One region of the Streptomyces sp. NPDC051286 genome, then DNA from elsewhere that is predicted to be linked to it. Evidence: riboswitches for the same ligand, from Rfam matches in the RefSeq annotation. Region 1 holds a riboswitch; each other region holds the start of a gene.
The links. A riboswitch is a leader RNA that binds a small molecule or an ion and turns the genes downstream of it on or off. The one in region 1 is predicted to bind cyclic di-AMP.
Positions count from the first base shown of each region.

Region 1 (5,067 bases):
CGCGGAGACGAGCTCCTCGTAGTACTCGGTCATCTCGGCGGCCGAGCGGGACTTGCCTTCGAACTCGTACTTGCCGTCCTTGTAGAACTCCGAGGCGGCGACGTCGAGCGCGAGCGCGATGTCCTTGCCCGGGGCGTAACCGGCTTCCTTGATGGCCTCGAGGATGAGGTCCAGGGCGGCGCGGTTCGACTCCAGGTTCGGCGCGAAGCCGCCCTCGTCGCCGAGACCGGTCGACAGGCCCTTGGTCTTCAGAACCTTCTTCAGCGTGTGGTAGACCTCGGCGCCCCAGCGCAGGGCCTCGGAGAAGGACTCCGCGCCGATCGGCGCGATCATGAACTCCTGGATGTCCACGTTGGAGTCGGCGTGCGACCCGCCGTTGAGGATGTTCATCATCGGGACGGGCAGCAGGTGCGCGTTCGGGCCACCGAGGTAGCGGAACAGCGGCAGGTCCGAGGCCTCGGACGCGGCGTGCGCAACGGCCAGCGAGACACCGAGGATGGCGTTGGCGCCGAGCGAGCCCTTGTTCTCGGTGGCGTCCAGGTCGAACATGGCCTGGTCGATCAGCCGCTGCTCGGTGGCGTCGTAGCCGACGAGCTCCGGGCCGATCTGCTCGATCACGGCGAGGACGGCCTTCTCGACGCCCTTGCCCTGGTAGCGGTTGGGGTCACCGTCGCGAAGCTCAATGGCCTCGAACGCACCGGTGGAGGCGCCGGACGGCACGGCAGCACGGCCCGTGCTGCCGTCGTCGAGGCCAACCTCGACCTCGACCGTGGGGTTTCCGCGGGAGTCGAGGATTTCCCGGGCTACGACGACGTCGATGGACGGCACGAGGCATCTCCTTCTGGGATATGACGCTGGTTGTGCAGGGTCGCTTTGGCCTTGCGACAAGAGCCTAACCGGCTGGGCCGCCTCGGTCCGCCGACCGCCCGCCCCCTGGGACGAAAAAGGACCCAAGGGCACTCGTAGCAGGGCAAAGGTCCAGATTTCTACTGGACGGTAACGACAACAGTTGAACAGTGAGTACCAAAAACCCCGACCCGGCGCGTACGGGGGAATCCGCGCCAGGTCGGGGGGCTCGGGGAGGAGAGAGCCCGTATCTACGGGGAGCCCGTCCTACTTCGTCAGGTGGAGCTGCTGACCCGGGTAGATCAGGTCGGCGTCCTCGACGATGTCCTTGTTCAGCTTGAAGAGCTGCTGCCAGCCGCCCTTCACCTGGTGCTGCGCGGCGATCTCGCTGAGCGAGTCGCCGGACTTCACCGTGTACTCGCCGTCACCCTTGGCGACCTTCTCACCGGTCGGCGTGGTGACGGTCTTCTTGGGGGCGGTGCCGCGGTCCGCGCGGGAGGCGGCGGGAGCCTCGGTGCGCTCGGCCGGCTTCGGCGCGGCCTGCTTCGACACGGCCTGCTTCGACTCCTGCGCCGGGGCGCTCTGCTGCGCGGTGGAGCCGGTGTCGACACCCGGGTCGACACCGTCGTTGGTGAGGCCACCGGCGCGGGCACAGCCCCAGGCGCCCGGGCCCTGCATGGCGAGGAGCTTCTCGGCGGTGGCGATCTGCTGAGCCTTGGTGGCGAGGTCGGCACGCGGGGCGTACTGCGTACCACCGGCGGCGGCCCAGCTGGACTGCGAGAACTGCAGGCCGCCGTAGTAGCCGTTGCCGGTGTTGATGGACCAGTTGCCACCGGACTCGCACTGGGCGACGGCGTCCCACGTGGCGACGGAGGCGGCGGAGGCGCTGGTCGCACCCATCAGGGGAGCGGCGATGGCGGCACCGGTGACACCGGCGAGCGTGGCGACGCGGACGGCCTTGGACGGGCGGCGGTGCTTGCCCTTGCTGTTCAGCAGCATGGAACTTCTCCTCACCGACGCCTACGAGGTGAGCTGTCGGGTTCGGGCCAAGTGAGTTGCCCGGTCGCGTGTCCTAGCACGCGGCTTCACCCCGAGCCGGTCCTGACGGCCTTTCGGTCATCGGGCCCGGCGGCTTACCTGGGTCCCCCGCTCCTGCCTACGGCGCTTTACGCGTCTGTTCCCTTCGACCGACGGCAGGATTCGGCGTGACGGTCGACGGGGCCCGCGGTGCGAGCGGTTCCGACCGTAAACGTATGCAACCTCGACATTCAAAGATGGTCATAACGGACAATCAGCCCTTACCCGCATCCGACTGCGCGGCGTTTTCGCAGGTGAGGGGTGACGCGGACAGACCCGACAGACGCGACACGCCAATTGACGCAAAGAGACCCATGTCTCACTTACGCATAAGCGGACATAGGTCCCTGAACTACCCCGGTTTTTGGGGTGCTTTTAGCCGTTTATCAGACTGCTCTCACTTCGACTTCATGCCGAGATCGAGGCTCTGGCCAGGCAGGATGAGGTCCGGGTCGCCGCCAACCGCACCCTTGTTCGCGTCATAGAGAGCGGGCCATCCACCGGGAACCTTCTGTGCGTCAGCAATCGCCCAGAGGTTGTCGCCCGGCCGGACGGTGTAATCGCGGTCGGCCGTCGCCGCGCGCGTGTCGCGCCCCTCACTGTTACCGCGGGAAGCATGCCGGCCCGAGTCCCGGCCGCCGCCCCTGCCCGTGTCCTGGCTCACCTCGGAGGCCGGTGCGCCGCGGTGCTTGCCGCCCGCCTCGTTGCCGGACGAGCCGGACTTTCGGGGCGAGTTGGACGAATCAGACTTCTTGGACGATGATGTGGCTGACGGCTCTGCCGACGGCTTATGCGACGCCTTGCCCGAAGGCGTGGCGGACGCCTTGTCGGAAGCCTTGTCGGAAGCCTTGGCCGACGCCTTGGCGGAGGGCCCCTTGGACGCCTTCCCGCTCTTCCCCTGTTCGGCCGACGGCACGACTCCCGGGTCGACCCCCGGCAGCACCCCGTCCTCCGTGAGCTCGGAGATGGCCGCACAGCTGGGCCACGCCTTCGGCCCCTGGTCCTCCAGGACCTTCTCGGCGACCGCTATCTGCTGCGAGCGGCTGGCGAGGTCGGCGCGCGGAGCGTATGCCTCACCCCCGTACGACTTCCAGGCATCCTGCGAGAACTGAAGACCGCCGTAGAAACCGTTGCCGAGGTCGGCGCTCCACATGCCGCCGCTCTCGCACTCCGCGACCCGGTCCCAGGTCGTGGCGTCGGCGGCATGCGCACCGGCCGCGCCGAGCAGGGGAATAGCGATGGCCGAACCGGTCACGCCTGCGGCGACGACGATCGCGGGTGCCTGGCGAGGGCGACGGTGCCTGCCGTTCGCGGAGCCCATGGGATTGCCTTCCGTGTGACTGACAAGTGACTGGTGAGTCGAACGGTGAACGTAGCGGCACTCGAACGCTTGTCACAAGTCGATGCAGCACAGATCACGTGAAAGTCACAGGGTTGACAGAGTGTCACCCTCATCGGAACGCCGGCCGGGACCGAACTCCACCGGAAGCGTGCGCAGTCCGCGCATGATGAGTCCGCCACGCCACCGCACATCGGTAGGTTCCACCGCAAGCCGCAGGTCCGGGAGGCGCCTCAACAGCGTGGCCAGGGCAGCCTGTCCCTCCAGTCGGGCAAGCGGTGCTCCCAGGCAGTAATGGATGCCGTGCCCGTATCCGAGGTGCTGATTGTCACGCCGCGCGAGGTCAAGGGTGTCCGGGTTCGCAAACCGCTCCGGGTCCCGGTCGGCGGCGGCGAGCACCACCAGTACAGGGTCACCCGCAGCGATCCGCTGCCCGCCGAGGGTCAGCGGCTCGGTGGCGAACCGCCAGGTCGCCAGCTCCACCGGACCGTCGTACCGCAGCAGTTCCTCGATGCCGGTTTCCAGCAGCCCTGTCTCCCCGGCGTCGAGCGAGCGCTGCAGCCGCTCCCGCTGCTCCGGATTGCGCAGCAGGGCGTACACCCCGTTGCCGATGAGGTTGACCGTCGTCTCGAATCCCGCGAAGAGGAGGATGAAGGCCATGGCGGCGGCCTCGTTCTCGGTGAGGTGCTCGCCGTGGTCACTGGCCCGGATCAGCCCCGAGATCAGGTCCTCCCCCGGGTTCTCCCGCTTCCGGTGGATGAGCTCCGCGAGATAGCCGCGCATCTTCTTCACGGACCGGGCCACCCCGCCACGCGGACCGCCGCCGTGGCGGATCATCATCCCCGCCCAGTCCCGGAAGTCGTCCTGGTCCTCGCGCGGGACGCCGAGCAGGTCGCAGATCGCATAGATGGGGAGCGGGAACGCGAAGTCGTGGATGAGGTCCGCGGATCCCTCCTCGATGAAGTTGTCGATGAGGCGGTCCGTCAGCTCCTGCACGCGGGGGGCGAACTCGGCGACCCGGCGCGGCGTGAACGCCTTCGAGACCAGCCGGCGCAACCTGGTGTGGTCGGGCGGGTCGATGTTCAGCAGATGCGTCATCAGCTCCGCCTTGCGCTCGCCCGGGATGCCGGTCTTCCCCTTGGCGTGCGCCGGCTCGTCGTGGTGCGCGGGGTTCTTGGAGAGCCGGGCGTCGGCGAGGGCCTGCCGGGCGTCCTCGTACCGCGTCACGAGCCATGCCTCGACCCCGCTGGGCAGCGCGGTGCGGTGCACGGGGCTGTGCTCGCGCAGCCAGGCGTAGGCCGGGTACGGGTCGGTGGCGAACTCCCAGGTGAAGAGTTCGGGGGCGTCGGCGGGGCTGTCGTTCACCCCCTGACGTTATCCGTTGGCCTCCGCGGCGAGGATCGCGTCCCGGTAGACGCGGCCCGCAGCGCGCAGGGCGGCCTCGGGGTCCGTGCCGTCCTGTTCCGCGCGTACGGCCAGGGCGAGGAGTTCGTAACCGATGCTGTCGCCCGTCGGGAGCGGCACATCGAGTCCAGCGGCACGGACCCGGCTCGCCAGCTTCGCGGCCAGCGCCAGTCCGGGCTGCCCGAGCGGGACGCCGTCCGTGACCGAGTCGCGCTGCTTCTCGATGGCCTTGGTACGCAGCCAGTGCGCGTGGACGTCCTCCGGGGTCTCGGCGGTCTCGTCACCGAAGACATGCGGATGGCGGTGGATCAGCTTCTCGACGAGGGTCGCGGCGACATCGTCGACGGAGAACGGCTCGTCCGTGTCCTCCTCCGCGATCCGGGCGTGGAAGACGACCTGGA
Region 1 covers NZ_JBITER010000015.1:138,631-143,697, reverse strand. Annotated here, with positions in the region: gene eno (phosphopyruvate hydratase) at 1-828, opposite strand, end outside; gene ACIBB8_RS17775 (transglycosylase family protein) at 1,114-1,845, opposite strand; cyclic di-AMP (ydaO/yuaA leader) riboswitch at 1,849-2,020, opposite strand; gene ACIBB8_RS17770 (transglycosylase family protein) at 2,321-3,244, opposite strand; gene ACIBB8_RS17765 (cytochrome P450) at 3,350-4,627, opposite strand; gene ACIBB8_RS17760 (nucleoside triphosphate pyrophosphohydrolase) at 4,637-5,067, opposite strand, start outside.

Region 2 (5,067 bases), on a different contig from region 1:
AAACCGCGATCGAGAGACCGGCACGGTCCTTGCCGGCCGCGCAGTGCATCAGAGCGGGAACGCTGTCCTCGGCCAGGGCGTGCAGCACCCGGCTGTGCTCGGCGGTACGGTCCCTGATGATCGACTTGTACGAGGCGGTCATCCGCGCCGCTCCCTTGCCGTCGGCAAGGACCGAGCGCAGCTGTGCGATGTCGCCGTCGCGGACCATCCGCCAGAACTCGGCGCCGTCGGCCGGGTCGGAGAGCGGAATGTTCACATTCCGCACGCCCGGCAGGTCCACGTCCGGGCCTTCGAGCCTGTGGTCCGCCGCATTGCGGAAGTCGAAGATCGTGTGCAGCCCGAGGCCGCCGAGGAACGCGGCGTCCTCGTCGGTGGCGTGCGCGAGGTGACCGCTGCGGAAGAGCCGTCCGTGCCGCACCCGGCGGCCGTCCACGGTCGGCAGTCCGCCCACATCGCGGAAGTTGCGCACACCTGCCAGCTCGGGTTCCGTCGACGGGACCTGCGGCACCTGCTGCGTCACGGTGTCTCCTGGAGTGTCTGGCGTCGGCGCGGCTCGCCGGCGAGGTCAGTTCCTGCGACGATACGACATTGAATTCTCTGGCCGTCATCTCGGCCGTTTCCCGCTGAACACCCCATGGAATTCCCCTCGCACGGGCGTTGCCCGGCCGTCGGCCGGCGGCCGATGATGTGCGGAACTGTGGGAATGCGGGGATGACGTGATCGAGACGGGTGAGCAGGGTCGGACCTGGCTGCTGACCGGGGCGAGCGGCAGCTACGCGCTGCACCTCACCGGCCGGGGCGAACTACTGCATCTGCACTGGGGGCCGCGGATCTCCCTCGCGGCCGCCGAGGCCCTCGCCGCCGCGCCCGAGCCGCCCTTGCGGGGCTTCGAGTCGCGGCTGGACGGCCGCGAGGAGTACCCGGTCGAGGGTGGCCCCGCTTCGTCCGGCCCGCTCTCTCCGTACGCACCCCCGAAGTCCGTGGTACCGAATGGGCGTTCGCCGGGGCCGTCGTGGACGGAGACGAACTCCGTATCGCGTTCGCCGACTCAGTGCAGCGGCTCGCGCTCACGCTGCACTACCGGATGCGGGACGACTCCGATGTCATCGAGCGCTGGGCCACCGTCACCCACACCGGTCCTGACGGTCCGCCGCTGGAGCTGTTGCGCGCCGACGCGGCGGCCTGGGCGCTGCCCGCCCGGGACAGCTGGCGGCTGAGTCAGCTGCACGGTCGCTGGGCGGCCGAGACACAGCTCGTACGGTCGGAGCTGACGTACGGCGAGAAGGTCCTCTCCAGCAGGCGCGGCCACACCGGACACCAGTTCCTGCCCTGGGTCGCGCTCGATGCGGACGGCGCCGCCACCGAGGAGGACGGCGAGGTGTACGGCTGCGCGCTCGGCTGGTCCGGCTCGTGGCGGATCGCGGTGCAGCAGCTCCCCGACGGGCTCGTGCAGATCACCGGAGGCGCTGGATACGACGACTCCGGGCTGCTGCGGCTCGCACCGGGGGAGACGTACACCACACCGGTGTTCGCCGGACTGTGGAGCGCCGAAGGGTTCGGCGGGGCGAGCCGGTCCTGGCACGCCTGGCAACTGGCCCATGTCGTCCCGGGCGCCGAGAGCCTGCGGCCGGTGCTTTACAACTCCTGGGAGGCGACCGGCTTCGATATCGCGGAGGACCAGCAGCGCGCCCTCGCCGAGCGCGCCGCGGCGATGGGCGTCGAGCTGTTCGTCGTGGACGACGCGTGGTTCGGGCGGCGCACCAGCGACCGGGCCGGACTCGGCGACTGGACACCCAACCCCGAGCGATTCCCCGGCGGGCTGAAGCCGCTCGCCGACGAAGTGCACGGACTCGGCATGCAGTTCGGCATCTGGGTCGAGCCGGAGATGGTGAACGCCGACAGTGATCTCTATCGCGCGCACCCCGAGTGGGTGCAGCACTTCCCTGGGCGGACCCGGACCGAATTCCGTCATCAGTTGGTGCTCAATCTGGCCCGGACCGATGTGCAGAACCATCTGTGGGAGCAGCTCGACAGGCTGCTCTCCAGCGCCCCGATCGACTATGTGAAATGGGACTTCAACCGCTGCTTCACCGATGCGGGCTGGCCGGGCGAGGACTATCCGCAGAAGCTCTGGATCGCGCATGTGGACGCGCTCTACACGCTGATCGACCGGCTGCGGGCCGCCCACCCCGGGGTCGCCTTCGAGTCCTGCTCGGGCGGCGGTGGCCGGATCGATCTGGGGATCCTCGCCCGTACCGACCAGGTGTGGACCTCCGACAACACCGACCCGCTCGACCGGCTCGCCATCCAGGAGGGCTTCGGGCAGATCCATCCGGCGCAGGTGATGGCCGCCTGGGTCACCGACAGTCCGAATGTCCAGCTCAACAGCAGGGTCAGTTCGCTGCGCTTCCGCTTCGTCAGCGCGATGGCCGGGGTGCTCGGGGTCGGCGGGGATCTCACCGAGTGGAGTGACGAGGAACTGGCCGAGGCACGGAGCTGGGTGGATCTCTACAAGGAGATCCGTCCCGCGGTGCAGCACGGCGCGCTGTACCGGCTGCGTGCCCCGCGCGGTGGACTCAGCGCCGTGCAGTACATGCACGGCGACGAGGCCGTGGTGCTGATGTGGCTGGAGGCACAGCGGTACGGGGAGCGGCCGCCGGCCCTGCGGCTGCGCGGGCTCGACCCCGCGGCGACCTACACCGACCTGGACACCGGGGCGGTCCACCACGGCGCCGTGCTGCTGCATCAGGGTCTGCACACCGGCCTGAGGGGGGACCTGGACGCGAAGGTGCTGAGGCTCCGACGCGGGGAACGCTCATGACATGTCCGTATTGCGTCTTTTAGCGGAACATGGCCTATTTCTACGGGAGATGATGCCCTCCTCGTGAGCGGGATCATATTCGTGACGGTGCGTGGTGGTGCCACGGATGGGTATTCCGGATGTCGCGCGGAAATCCAAGATCCGTAATCCACGGAGGGTGACCAGGATTCCGCGCCGATTTCCCGGCGCGGATTCCGTTGAGTAATCGACGGCTTGTTTCCGCCTTCCTCGCTCGCCTACGGTCACCCTCAATCCGGACGGACCGCCTAATCCTGCCGCCGCCCGGAATTCGCATCCACTCACGTGTGGCAGGAGCGGGGGAACCAGGTAAGCCGCCGCCCGGAGAGATCCGGTCGGCTCGGGGTGAAGTCGCGAACTGCGACCGGGCATCTCCAGCCCGAACCCGACAGCTCACCTCGTAGGCGCCGGAGAGGAAATTCTTCATGCCCGCATCGGGTAAGCATCGCCGTCCCAAGTCCAGCACGATCGCCCGTGGCGTCGCCGCCATCAGTGCCGGTGGCGCCGTCGTCGCCCTTCCGCTGCTCGGCGCCACCGGTGCCCACGCCGCGGAGCAGGCCGCGCCCACCGCGCAGTCGGCAGCCACGCACGCCGCCGCCGAGGCCGCGCCGGTCGTGAAGAAGCAGGTCGAGACCCGGACGTACTCCGTCGTCGCCGGTGACAACCTGTCGAAGATCGCCGCCGAGCAGCAGGTCGAGGGCGGCTGGCAGAAGCTGTACCAGGACAACCGCGCGGTCGTCGGCGAGAACCCGAGCCTGATCCTCCCGGGCATGAAGCTGACGCTCGGCGGCAAGCCGGCCGGCTCCGCCGCGACGACGGACACCACGCAGTCCGCTCCGGCTCCGTCGACCTCCTCGGCCGACAAGTCCGCGTCGCAGTCCAAGACTTCGGGCTCCGTCAAGACCACCACGGCCTCCGCCTCGGCCGGCCAGAGCAACAGCTCCGGCTACGTCCACCCGGTCCCGGGCAACCACACCACCGCCTACCGTGCCTCCGGCTCCAACTGGTCCAGCGGCAGCCACACGGGCATCGACTTCCCGGTCCCCACCGGCACCAGCGTGAAGGCGATCACCTCCGGCACCGTCGTCACCGCCGGCTGGGGTGGCGCGTACGGCAACCAGGTCGTCATCAAGCACGCCGACGGCCACTACTCGCAGTACGGCCACATGTCCTCGCTCTCCGTCTCGGCGGGCCAGACCGTGACCGCAGGCCAGCAGGTCGGCCTCTCCGGTGCCACCGGCAACGCCACCGGCCCGCACCTGCACTTCGAGATCCGCACCGGCCCGGCGTACGGGTCGGACATCGACCCGATCGCCTACCTGGCCTCGCACGGGATCTACGTCTGATCCACGGCTGATCCGGTCAGCTCGGTGAAGGGGCGGTGCGCAGCGGCGCGCCGCCCCTTCGCTTATTCCCCGTTTACCAAAACCTGACCGGTGGCCTATCTCACCACCCGTCAACCCCTTATTACGGTCGCGTAGGTCACATTCGGCGGTGCAGGATATGCGCTTGTGGCAGACGATTCGAGAAACAATCAACGTGGCGTCATCAACCGGCATGGCGCCATCGGGTCGTACGCAGCGATTGGCGACAGCTTCACCGAGGGAGTCGGAGACCCCGGCCCGGACGGAACCTTCGTCGGCTGGGCGGACCGTTTCGCGGTACTTCTCGCGGACCAGCTCCCGGACCCCGACGCGGCGACGAGCCCCGAGGGCTCCGCGCACGGAAACTTCCGGTACGCCAATCTCGCCGTACGCGGACGCCTCCTCGACCAGATCGTCGAGGAGCAGGTACCGCGCGCCAAGGAGCTCGCACCCGATCTGGTGAGCTTCTGCGCGGGCGGCAACGACATCATCCGGCCCGGCACCGACCCCGACGACGTGGCCGAACGCTTCGAGCGCGCGGTCGCCGAGCTCACCGACTCGGTCGGCACCGTCCTGGTGACGACCGGCTTCGACACCCGCGGCGTTCCCGTCCTGCGCCATCTGCGCGGCAAGATCGCCACGTACACCGCCCATGTGCGCTCCATCGCTGATCGCTACGACTGCCCGGTCCTCGACCTGTGGTCGCTGAAGTCCGTGCAGGACCGGCGAGCCTGGGACGACGACCGGCTCCACCTGTCGCCCGAGGGGCACACCCGGGTCGCGCTGCGCGCCGCCCAGGTCCTTGGTTTCGATGTACCGGCTGACCCCGACCAGGAGTGGCCCCCGCAGGCACAGCGCGGCACG
Region 2 covers NZ_JBITER010000052.1:4,974-10,040, forward strand. Annotated here, with positions in the region: gene ACIBB8_RS32050 (tyrosine-protein phosphatase) at 1-520, opposite strand, end outside; partial or broken gene ACIBB8_RS32055 (alpha-galactosidase) at 717-2,821, shown strand; cyclic di-AMP (ydaO/yuaA leader) riboswitch at 3,085-3,261, shown strand; gene ACIBB8_RS32060 (peptidoglycan DD-metalloendopeptidase family protein) at 3,265-4,185, shown strand; gene ACIBB8_RS32065 (SGNH/GDSL hydrolase family protein) at 4,351-5,067, shown strand, end outside.
Region 2: it holds a riboswitch for cyclic di-AMP, as region 1 does, so the genes downstream of both, ACIBB8_RS32060 (peptidoglycan DD-metalloendopeptidase family protein) here and ACIBB8_RS17775 (transglycosylase family protein) in region 1, are expected to answer to the same signal.

Region 3 (5,067 bases), on a different contig from region 1:
GGCCACAGCCCAGGCCGGCTCCGGCGGCTTGACAGCGACCGAGCACCGTCTGGCCAACGGCCTGCGCGTGGTGCTCTCCGAGGACCATCTGACCCCGGTCGCCGCGGTGTGCCTCTGGTACGACGTCGGGTCGCGCCACGAGGTCAAGGGGCGCACGGGGCTGGCTCACCTCTTCGAGCACCTGATGTTCCAGGGCTCCGGACAGGTCAAGGGGAACGGACACTTCGAGCTGGTGCAGGGCGCCGGAGGCTCCCTCAACGGAACGACCAGCTTCGAACGCACCAACTACTTCGAGACGATGCCCACGCATCAGCTGGAACTGGCCCTGTGGCTCGAAGCCGACCGGATGGGCTCGCTGCTCGCCGCGCTCGACGACGAGTCCATGGAGAACCAGCGGGACGTCGTCAAGAACGAGCGCCGCCAGCGGTACGACAACGTTCCGTACGGCACGGCGTTCGAGAGGCTGACCGCCCTCGCCTACCCCGAGGGTCACCCGTACCACCACACCCCGATCGGCTCGATGGCCGACCTGGACGCGGCGACGCTCGAAGACGCGCGGACCTTCTTCCGTACGTACTACGCGCCCAACAACGCGGTGCTGTCGGTCGTCGGCGACATCGACCCCGAGCAGACGCTCGCCTGGATCGAGAAGTACTTCGGCTCCATCCCGTCCCACGACGGCAAGCAGCCGCCGCGCGACGGCACGCTCCCCGAGATCATCGGCGAGCAGCTGCGCGAAGAGGTCCACGAGGAGGTCCCGGCGCGGGCGCTGATGGCCGCCTACCGGCTGCCGCACGACGGCACCAGGGAGTGCGACGCCGCGGATCTCGCGCTGACCGTGCTCGGCGGAGGCGAGTCCTCCCGGCTGCACAACCGCCTGGTCCGCCGCGACCGCACAGCCGTTGCGGCAGGTTTCGGGCTGCTGCGGCTGGCCGGCGCGCCCTCGCTCGGCTGGCTGGACGTGAAGGCGTCCGGCGGTGTCGAGGTGGCGCAGATCGAGGCCGCGGTCGACGAGGAGCTGGCCCGATTCGCCGCCGAGGGCCCCACGCCCGAGGAAATGGAGCGTGCTCAGGCACAGTTGGAGCGCGAGTGGCTGGACCGGCTCGGTACGGTCGCGGGCCGCGCCGATGAACTCTGCCGGTTCGCCGTGCTGTTCGGCGACCCGCAGCTCGCCCTGACCGCCGTCCAGCGGGTCCTCGACGTCACCGCGGACGAGGTCCAGGCGGCGGCCAGGGCCCAGCTGCGCCCCGACAACCGGGCGGTGCTCGTCTACGAGCCGGTCGAGCCGGCCGAATCCGCCGACGCGGAAGCCGATGAGACGGACACCGACACCGACGCGCACGAAGGGGCGGACAAGTGACCGACGCTGCCGCGACTGGAGTATCGATGGAGTACCACCCGCAGCCGACCCCCGGCACGGCCAGGCCCTGGGCCTTTCCCGCACCCGAGCGCGGCGCCCTGCCCAATGGGCTGACGGTGCTGCGCTGCCACCGTCCCGGCCAGCAGGTCGTCGCGGTCGAGATCTTCCTCGACGCCCCGCTGGACGCCGAGCCCGAGGGCCTCGACGGCGTGGCCACGATCATGGCGCGGGCCCTTTCCGAGGGCACCGACAAGCACTCCGCCGAGGAGTTCGCCGCTGAGCTGGAGCGTTGCGGCGCCACTCTCGACGCGCACGCCGACCATCCCGGCATGCGGGTCTCCCTGGAGGTTCCGGCCTCCCGGCTGGCCAAGGCGCTGGGTCTGGTCGCCGAGGCGCTGCGGGCGCCCGCGTTCGCCGACAGCGAGATCGAGCGACTGGTGAACAACCGGCTCGACGAGATTCCGCACGAGCAGGCCAACCCCGCCCGGCGTGCCGCCAAGCAGCTCTCCAAGGAGCTCTTCCCGGCCACGTCGCGGATGTCACGCCCGCGCCAGGGCACCGAGGAGACGGTGGAGCGGATCGACTCCGCGGCGGTGCGCGCCTTCTACGAGGCCCATGTCCGGCCGTCCACCGCGACCGTCGTCGTCGTCGGCGACCTCACCGGTATCGACCTGGACGCCCTGCTCGCCGACACCATCGGCGACTGGACCGGGAACACTGTGGAGCCCCGTCCGGTCCCGCCGATCACCGCCGACGACACCGGCCGCGTGGTGATCGTCGACCGTCCGGGCGCCGTGCAGACGCAGCTGCTGATCGGCCGCATCGGCGCCGACCGGCACGACAGTGTGTGGCCGGCCCAGGTCCTCGGCACCTACTGCCTGGGCGGCACACTCACCTCCCGGCTGGACCGGGTGCTGCGCGAGGAGAAGGGCTACACCTATGGCGTGCGGGCCTTCGGGCAGGTCCTGCGCTCGACGGCCCCGGACTCCGCCTCCGGGGCGACCGGTGCGGCGATGCTGGCGATCAGCGGCTCAGTGGACACAGAGTCCACCGGACCGGCGCTCGACGACCTGTGGAAGGTCCTGCGGACCCTGGTGGCCGAGGGGCTGACCGACGCCGAACGCGAGACCGCTGTGCAGAACCTCGTGGGTGTCGCCCCGCTGAAGTTCGAGACGGCTGCCTCCGTCGCCGGTACGCTCGCCGACCAGGTCGAGCAGCACCTCCCGGACGACTACCAGGCGCAGTTGTACGCCCGCCTGGCCGAGACCGGCACGGTCGAGGCGACCTCAGCCGTGGTCAACGCCTTCCCGGTGGACCGGCTGGTCACGATTCTCGTCGGCGACGCCGCGCAGATCGAGGAGCCGGTCAGGGCGTTGGGAATCGGAGAGGTGTCGGTCGTCACCGGCTGATGCATCAAGCCCCGCAAAGAGGGGCGAAGAGGGGCCCTGGCGAGTCGCTTCCCGCCAGGGTCTTCCCTTTTGCCTGATTCGAGACGAAAGGTTCTTGCTTGCCCTGTGGGATGCGCTACAAAGCGCCCTGTCCGTTTGGTGAATGAAAGTACCCCCGCCTAGCGTCGGCTCCGCTGTCCGTCACTCGAATGCCGCATCCGTGGCGCCGGGCAGTGATCGCCGAGTCCCCATCAGGCGCGAGCCTGGGGAGCCGGGGACCCACACAGTCCCTGGGGTGAATCGGATGCCGCGACCTCCTCTGAGGCCCGGGATCCGTAGGAGACCTTCCTGCTCCGAACCCGTCAGCTAACCCGGTAGGCGAGAAGGAAGGAAAGGACCAGCTACTTCATGGCGTTCCCCCGCCCCACCGGGAAGCACCGTGCCCCGAGCCGCCTGAAGCGCCGGAGTGCACGCGTCGCCGGAGTCGCAACGCTGGCGACCACCGGTGTCATCGGCGGACTGGCCTCTCCGGCCCTCGCCACGGATGCCGAGGTCCCTTCCGGCGATGAAACCGGTCTGACCCAGATCGTCGCCATCGAGGATGCCCTCGCCGACCAGGTGGCCACCCAGGCCGAGGTGCAGAAGCGCCAGGCCGACGTCGCTGCGAAGGCTGCCGAGGCTGCCAGGGCCGAGGCGGCGGCGAAGGCCAAGGCCGAGGCCCGCGCCAAGGCGGCCCGTGACGCGAAGGCCCGCGCCGCCCGTTCCGCCGAGCGCACCCGCCTGGGATCCTTCCAGCTCCCGGTCGCCGGTTCGTACGTCACCACCGGCTACAAGTCGAGCGGATCCCTCTGGTCCTCCGGCCGCCACTCGGGCATCGACTTCCATGCCGCCTCCGGCAGCTCCGTCGTCGCCGTCGGCGCCGGCACGGTCGTCGAGGCGGGCTGGGGCGGCGCATACGGCAACAACATCGTGCTGCGGATGACGGACGGCACGTACACCCAGTACGGCCACCTCTCGTCGATCGGCGTCTCCGTCGGCCAGAGCGTCGGCGCAGGTCAGCAGATCGGCCTCTCCGGCTCGACCGGCAACTCCACCGGACCGCACCTCCACTTCGAGGCCCGCACCACGCCTTCGTACGGCTCCGACATGGACCCCGTGGCGTACCTGCGCGCCCATGGCGTGAACGTCTGACCGACGTCCCATCCACAACATGCCGAAGGCCCCGGCTTCCGCCGGGGCCTTCGGCATGTCCGTTCCTGCCGAACCGCCCCGCGGAACCGCCACCGGGCCAAAGGATATTCATGGTTTTCGGTCCGGCTTCGGAAATGCGGTCGCCTTGCAATAGAGTCACGGAACAGGCGTCGATCGGTCGCGTTTCGCGGGGGATTAAGGCGGAGGGGTTCGGACATGCGCATTCCGGCGCAATCGGTATGCACGGCAATCCGTGACGACATCGTCTCCGGTGTCTTCGAGCGCGGCGGCAGACTCACCGAGGAGCTGCTCGCGCGCCGTTACGGGGTCTCCCGGGTCCCGGTGCGGGAAGCGCTGCGCACCCTGGAGTCCGAGGGCTTCGTGGTCACCCGCCGACATGCCGGTGCCTGTGTCGCCGAGCCCACCGAGCAGGAGGCCGCCGACCTTCTGGAGGTACGGATGCTGCTGGAGCCGCTGGGTGCGGCCCGCGCCGCTCAACGCCGCACCGAGGCGCACCTCAAGGTGCTGCGCGGCCTGGTCAGGCTGGGGCAGGACAGAGCGCGGCGGGGTACGGGGGAGGATCTGCGCTCCCTGGGCGGCTGGTTCCACGAGACGCTCGCCCAGGCGTCCGGCAGCCCCGGGCTCATCGCGCTGCTCACCCAGCTACGCCACAAGATCGCCTGGATGTACGCGGTCGAGCAGCCGGCCCGCCTGGCCGGTTGCTGGGGCGACCGTGCAGCCATCGTGGACGCCGTGGCGCGCGGCGACGCGGAACGGGCCAGGGCGCTGGCCGCTCAGCACGCCGCGCGGGCCGCCGCCGCGCACCGGCTGCGTCGCGCGGACGGTGCTTCGGGCCGTGATGCCGGCGCCCCCTGTTCCGGCGGTCGGGTGAGGACTTCGCAACATGCCGTAAACACCGCGAGCGACCGGCATTAACACCTGCGCTGTATAAAAAGTGAATTAAGTGCGCAGGGATTTCTTTGGGCTGCACAAAATTCGCTCCAGAGGTATTGCCGGTATCAGAAAACGCAGGAGTCACGGCCCCGGTTGGGGGTGTCGCGGCTCCGGCGCAGAAATGCGCCCGACAGGAACCGGCCGGAAAGGCTTCCCCCTGATCGGAACCCTGCA
Region 3 covers NZ_JBITER010000004.1:128,308-133,374, reverse strand. Annotated here, with positions in the region: gene ACIBB8_RS06625 (M16 family metallopeptidase) at 1-1,360, shown strand, start outside; gene ACIBB8_RS06620 (M16 family metallopeptidase) at 1,387-2,769, shown strand; cyclic di-AMP (ydaO/yuaA leader) riboswitch at 2,977-3,144, shown strand; gene ACIBB8_RS06615 (M23 family metallopeptidase) at 3,157-3,939, shown strand; gene ACIBB8_RS06610 (GntR family transcriptional regulator) at 4,156-4,875, shown strand.
Region 3: it holds a riboswitch for cyclic di-AMP, as region 1 does, so the genes downstream of both, ACIBB8_RS06615 (M23 family metallopeptidase) here and ACIBB8_RS17775 (transglycosylase family protein) in region 1, are expected to answer to the same signal.

Region 4 (5,067 bases), on a different contig from region 1:
TCGGCGCCCCACACCCACAGGGCCGCATTGCGCCGACTTCCGGCACTCCGCCAGCCGACCACTGACGCCAGGCGGCGGTACGGACCCAACGACGGAGTCCACGCGCAACCCGTCCGGTGGATTCGTGGTGCTGCAAGCAGACGTACGAGGGAAGGAGAGTGAAATGCCTGAACTCTCCGCACCCGTGATCAAGCTCGTACGGCGGACCACCGAGCCTGTCGCGGCGCAGACGCTGCGCTCGACGGCGGCCGCGGTCATCTCCTATGTCGTCGCGGTGTGGACTCTTCCTCAGCCTGTACCGCTGACGGCTCCGCTGACCGCGCTCCTCGTCGTTCAGGTCACCCTGTACGCGACGCTCACCACGGGCATCCGGCGCGTCAACTCCGTCGTCGTCGGGGTGCTCATCGCCATCGGCTTCAGCGCGCTGGTGGGTCTGAACTGGTGGAGCCTGGGCCTGACGATCTTCAGCTCGCTGATCATCGGACGAATGGTGCGGGTGGACGAGTTCGTGCCGGAAGTCGCCATCAGCGCGATGCTCGTCCTCGGCGTCTCCCAGGTCGCCGCCACCGCATGGGACCGCGTTCTGGAGACCCTGATCGGTGCGGGCGTCGGCCTGTTGTTCAACCTGCTCGCACCGCCCGTATGGGTGCAGAACGCGGGCGTGTCCATCGACGAACTGGCGGGGGAGATGGGACGGATGTTCCGGGCCATTGGCGAGGAGGTCGGCGGCCACGTCTCGGTCGCGCAGGCGGCGGCGAGACTGCACGATGCCCGCAGACTGGACCACGACATCGTGGCCGTCGACGCCTCGCTCCGGCAGGCCGAGGAGAGTCTCCTGCTCAACCCCCGGATCCGGCAGGGCCTTCTGTACCGCATCGTCCTGCGGACCGGACTCGACACACTGGAGATCTGTGCCGTTGTACTCCGTGTACTGGCCCGCACGCTGACGGACCTGGCCAAAGCCCGGACCGGGGAAACCATGTTCCCGGAGGACGTGGCCGCCTCGCTCCGGGAACTCTTTGCGCAGATGGCCGACGCCATCGAGAGCTTCTCCACTCTGATCACCACCCCGGTGTCCGCCAATGCCGAGGAGGCGGAGTCGCGACTTGCCGCCGCACTGGCCGCCAGCCGCGCCACTCGGGACGTGGTGGCCGACCTCCTGCTGGAGGACGTTCAGGAGCACCCCCGACAGTGGCAACTGCACGGTGCGCTGCTCGCCGAGGTCGACCGCATTCTCGATGAGCTGGACATCGACAAACGCGCCGAACGCCTTGGCGAGGAGCTCGACCGCCACTCCGCTGAACTGCACGAACGCTATCCCCGGCTCGCCGCACTGCGGCGGCGGCTCGGCAGCCACCGGGCCCCGCAGCCGACAGTCCCGGGAGGGTGACGGCGCGGCGATGGGAGACCCGCACCCTGCGCTGCCGTCGGCGTACGCGAAGGTCCTCCACAGGGCGAGCACTTCACATCATCGAGCGGCGCCCGGAGTCCGGCACGGCTGTTCGACGCGGGCGGACCCGGTAGCCCGGCCTTACGATGCAGGAGGGCAATCGGAAGCCTCAGAGCACCGGGACGGGACCCGCAGGGTCCGCGGTCTCGCGCCTGATCACGGAGGCACGTCACATGGCACCTGACCAGATCCCAGGCATCGATCTCACCGCGGCTCCCAGCGGGGCGGGATGTGCGGACTGCTTGGCGGGCGACGGACCGGGATGGTGGATGCACCTGCGCCGCTGCGCGGCGTGCGGACACATCGGCTGCTGCGACTCCTCGCCCTCGCAGCACGGTACGAAGCACGCACGCGAGGCAGGACATCCGTTCCTGGCCAGCTTCGAACCGGGGGAGAACTGGCTCTGGAACATCGAGACCGAGGAATATTACGAGGGATTGGAGCTGCTCCCGCCCACCTCGCACCCGGTCGCCCAGCCGACCCCGGGTCCCCAGGGCAAGGTCCCCGCGGACTGGGAGCGGCAACTGCACTGAAGCCGCGCTCCTCATCCTCGGGCAGGCGTACGGGTCCTCAGGCACGGATCGGTGATGCCGCCGGGGCAGGCGAGACGGGCGATGTCCCAGCCGGCGCGCCCCGCGCCGGCCTGATAGGCGCTTTCGTAGAAGGCGAGTACGGCCCCACGTGGATCGCTCTCGGTGCGGGCCGCGTCATACGGCAGCACCGCCAGGTGGCTGCCGCCACGATCCACCCATTGCGCCGACACCGGAGTGAGGGGTTCCTCCGCCAGCCGCGCCGGTTCGGGAGCGGTGTACGAGTAGAACGCGGGCGCGGCGAACGTGTCGTCACCGAACCAGAAACCGAAGCTGATCACTTCCCGGGAGTAGGCCTCCCGGGTCACCGGGTCGATTTGCTTGGGCTGGTCGATCTGACGCTCCGAAAAGCGGGTGTGAGCGATATCGAAGGTGTGCCAGAAATGGTGCACCGGACTGACTTTCCCCGAAAACCGCGCGGCGAATTCCTCCAGTACCAGTGCTACTTGACTGAGGACCTGCCAATACCGGTTTGCCTGTTCGGGATCGTATGCCGCGTGCTCCGTGTCCTCGGCGAACGGACGGTCGGCGTCGGACAGATCGAATGGCTTGGGCAAGTTGATATCCACCTCGATGCCCAGCGCGTCCAGGGCGGCCATGACCGTCTTGTGGAAGGAAGCCACGGACTGGCCCGAAAGCGGGAACGAGACCGTCGTGCCGTCCAGTCTTGTGATGACGAGTCGATGGCCGACGAAGTCGAAGTCCACCGTGAAAATCGGGTTGCCGTCGATCTGCCCCATGGGGCGGGTGGTGATACCGCGGCCAGTGAGGTGAAACGGGACGTTCCACCAGTGATTGCGCCGGACACTGGCCGCGAGACGGATCTTTCCGATGATCTGCGCGAAGCGGTGGAGCGTCTCTTTGGTGTCACGCCATTCGGCGAGCGGCATGGGCGGGAACAGCTCCATCGCCATCACTTCTCTCATGCTGCCGGACGGTCCCGGCGGGCGGGCAGGGCGTTCTTCCGCACCATCATGGCCATGCCCAAGGTGTGCGGCACCTTGTGCGGCCGCCGTGGTGTCGTTCGCGTGAACCTGCACGCCTGGACGGTGGGCGGCCACTCGCGCGCCGCAGTCGGCGCAGACGGGTGACGCGCGGCTGCTCCTGGTCGTCTCCCCGGGGACGCCCTTCCCGACGAGTCGGAGGCGGGGTGTCCGTCCGGCAGCGCCAAAATCTCCTAAATGTCGCAATTTTGGCGATAAGGGGAAATCGCTCGCCGTTCTGGTGAACGTGCAACCCGTGCGGGCCTGAGCTTTTACGTACCGGGCAAATCGCCCTTTTCGGGCTGAGTGGTGAGAGTCACCTTCCGGACCCGCGGACGCATTGGCATGCCGCCCGGTTCCCTTCTGTGCCAAGAAAGTTGGCTTCGCGGACCGGGGTGGAATGTGAAAATTTCCGCGACTCGATCTTGTAAATGAATTGTGATCGAGAAATGGGGACTTGTTCGGGTCGGAGTTTCTCGCCTACGGTCACCGTCAATCCGGATGGAACGCCGAATCCTGCCGCCGTCCGGGAACCCGACCACTCACGTACGGCAGGAGCGGGGGACCCGCGCAAGCCGCCGATCCGGTATCCGGAACGGCTAGGGGTGAAGTCGTATTCCCATACGACGAGGCAACTCCAGCCTTAACCCGACAGCTCACCTCGTAGGCGACGGAGAGGAATACGCCATGCCCGCACAGGTTAACCACCGTCGTCGTAAGCCCAGTTCGCTGACTCGCGGATTCATCGCCGTGAGCACGGGCGGAGCCGTTCTCGCGCTTCCGATGATCGGGGCAACCGTTGCCTCGGCAGCGCCGGCGCAGCCTGCCACCGCCGCCGTCTCCAAGACAGTGGCGCCCGCTGCCGCCCCCGCCAAGCCGGCTGCCGTGCGGGCGGCTACGCCCACCATCTATTCCGTGATAGCCGGTGATTCCCTTTACAGGATCGCCCTGAGTCATTCCGTGAGCGGCGGTTGGCAGCAGCTGTACAAGGACAATCGAGCGGTCATCGGAGCCGACCCCGGCGTCATTCACGCGGGCCAGAAGCTCACCATCGGCGCCACCGCGACCACGGCGGTCGAGTCCACGACGGCCGCGAGCACCGCCGCTGCCGTCACCGCGAAGCCCGCGACGTACACGAACGACCTCGACGGCTGGATCAAGGAGTCGCTGGCCGTCATGGCCCAGCACGGCATCCCCGGCAGCTACAACGGCATCCACCGCAACATCATGCGCGAGTCCGCGGGCAACCCCCGGGCCATCAACAACTGGGACTCGAACGCCGCCAAGGGCACGCCGTCCAAGGGCCTCCTGCAGGTCATCGACCCCACGTTCCGGGCCTACCACGTGCCCGGTACGTCGATGGACCCCTACGACCCGGTCGCCAACATCACGGCCGCATGCAACTACGCCGCCGCCAAGTACGGCTCGATCGACAACGTGTTCGGGGCCTACTGACGCCCGGTTGCGTTGATTCAGGCATGACGGGTGGCGAAGGTCCGATGGGGCTTCGCCACCCGTTCCCGTCGGTGTCGCGCACGGGAGACTGTGCAGAAGTCGAGAAGTCAGCCCGCCTTGCTTCGCATCCTGCGGCGTCGCCGGAACGTCCGAATGCGCCCAGTATGAGGACGCTCCTCCGCCTTGCGATGCACCGCATCTGACGCCGTGCCCTGATCCACCAGGGATTACGGGTCGGCCCTTACGGCCTGGTGCACGATAGCGAGCGGGCTCCCGGCGTCATGCGACTCCGCTTCCGGCGTTGTCGTCAGTCGACGACTCCCCCATGGCCTTGAAGGCACGGGAGGGGCCCCCTTCGCGTCGCCTCCCTCTTCCGCCTTGGATTCGAAGCCGCATGACGCCGCTCGCTGATCCACTCGCTATCGTGCACCAGGCCGTTAGTGTGTGCGACCAGGTTCGGCCCGCCGGGGGCGGCCCGCCTGACAGGCAGCGTTGCGCATCCGGGCCGCCTCGGTCGGGTGCATGTTACCCATCGGTATGTAGTGACTTAATGCGCGAACAGCAGTAGAACCAGTTTCACTCTCTGGAG
Region 4 covers NZ_JBITER010000020.1:133,122-138,188, reverse strand. Annotated here, with positions in the region: gene ACIBB8_RS21450 (aromatic acid exporter family protein) at 164-1,390, shown strand; gene ACIBB8_RS21445 (UBP-type zinc finger domain-containing protein) at 1,624-1,983, shown strand; gene ACIBB8_RS21440 (DUF5996 family protein) at 1,995-2,948, opposite strand; cyclic di-AMP (ydaO/yuaA leader) riboswitch at 3,521-3,706, shown strand; gene ACIBB8_RS21435 (transglycosylase SLT domain-containing protein) at 3,711-4,478, shown strand.
Region 4: it holds a riboswitch for cyclic di-AMP, as region 1 does, so the genes downstream of both, ACIBB8_RS21435 (transglycosylase SLT domain-containing protein) here and ACIBB8_RS17775 (transglycosylase family protein) in region 1, are expected to answer to the same signal.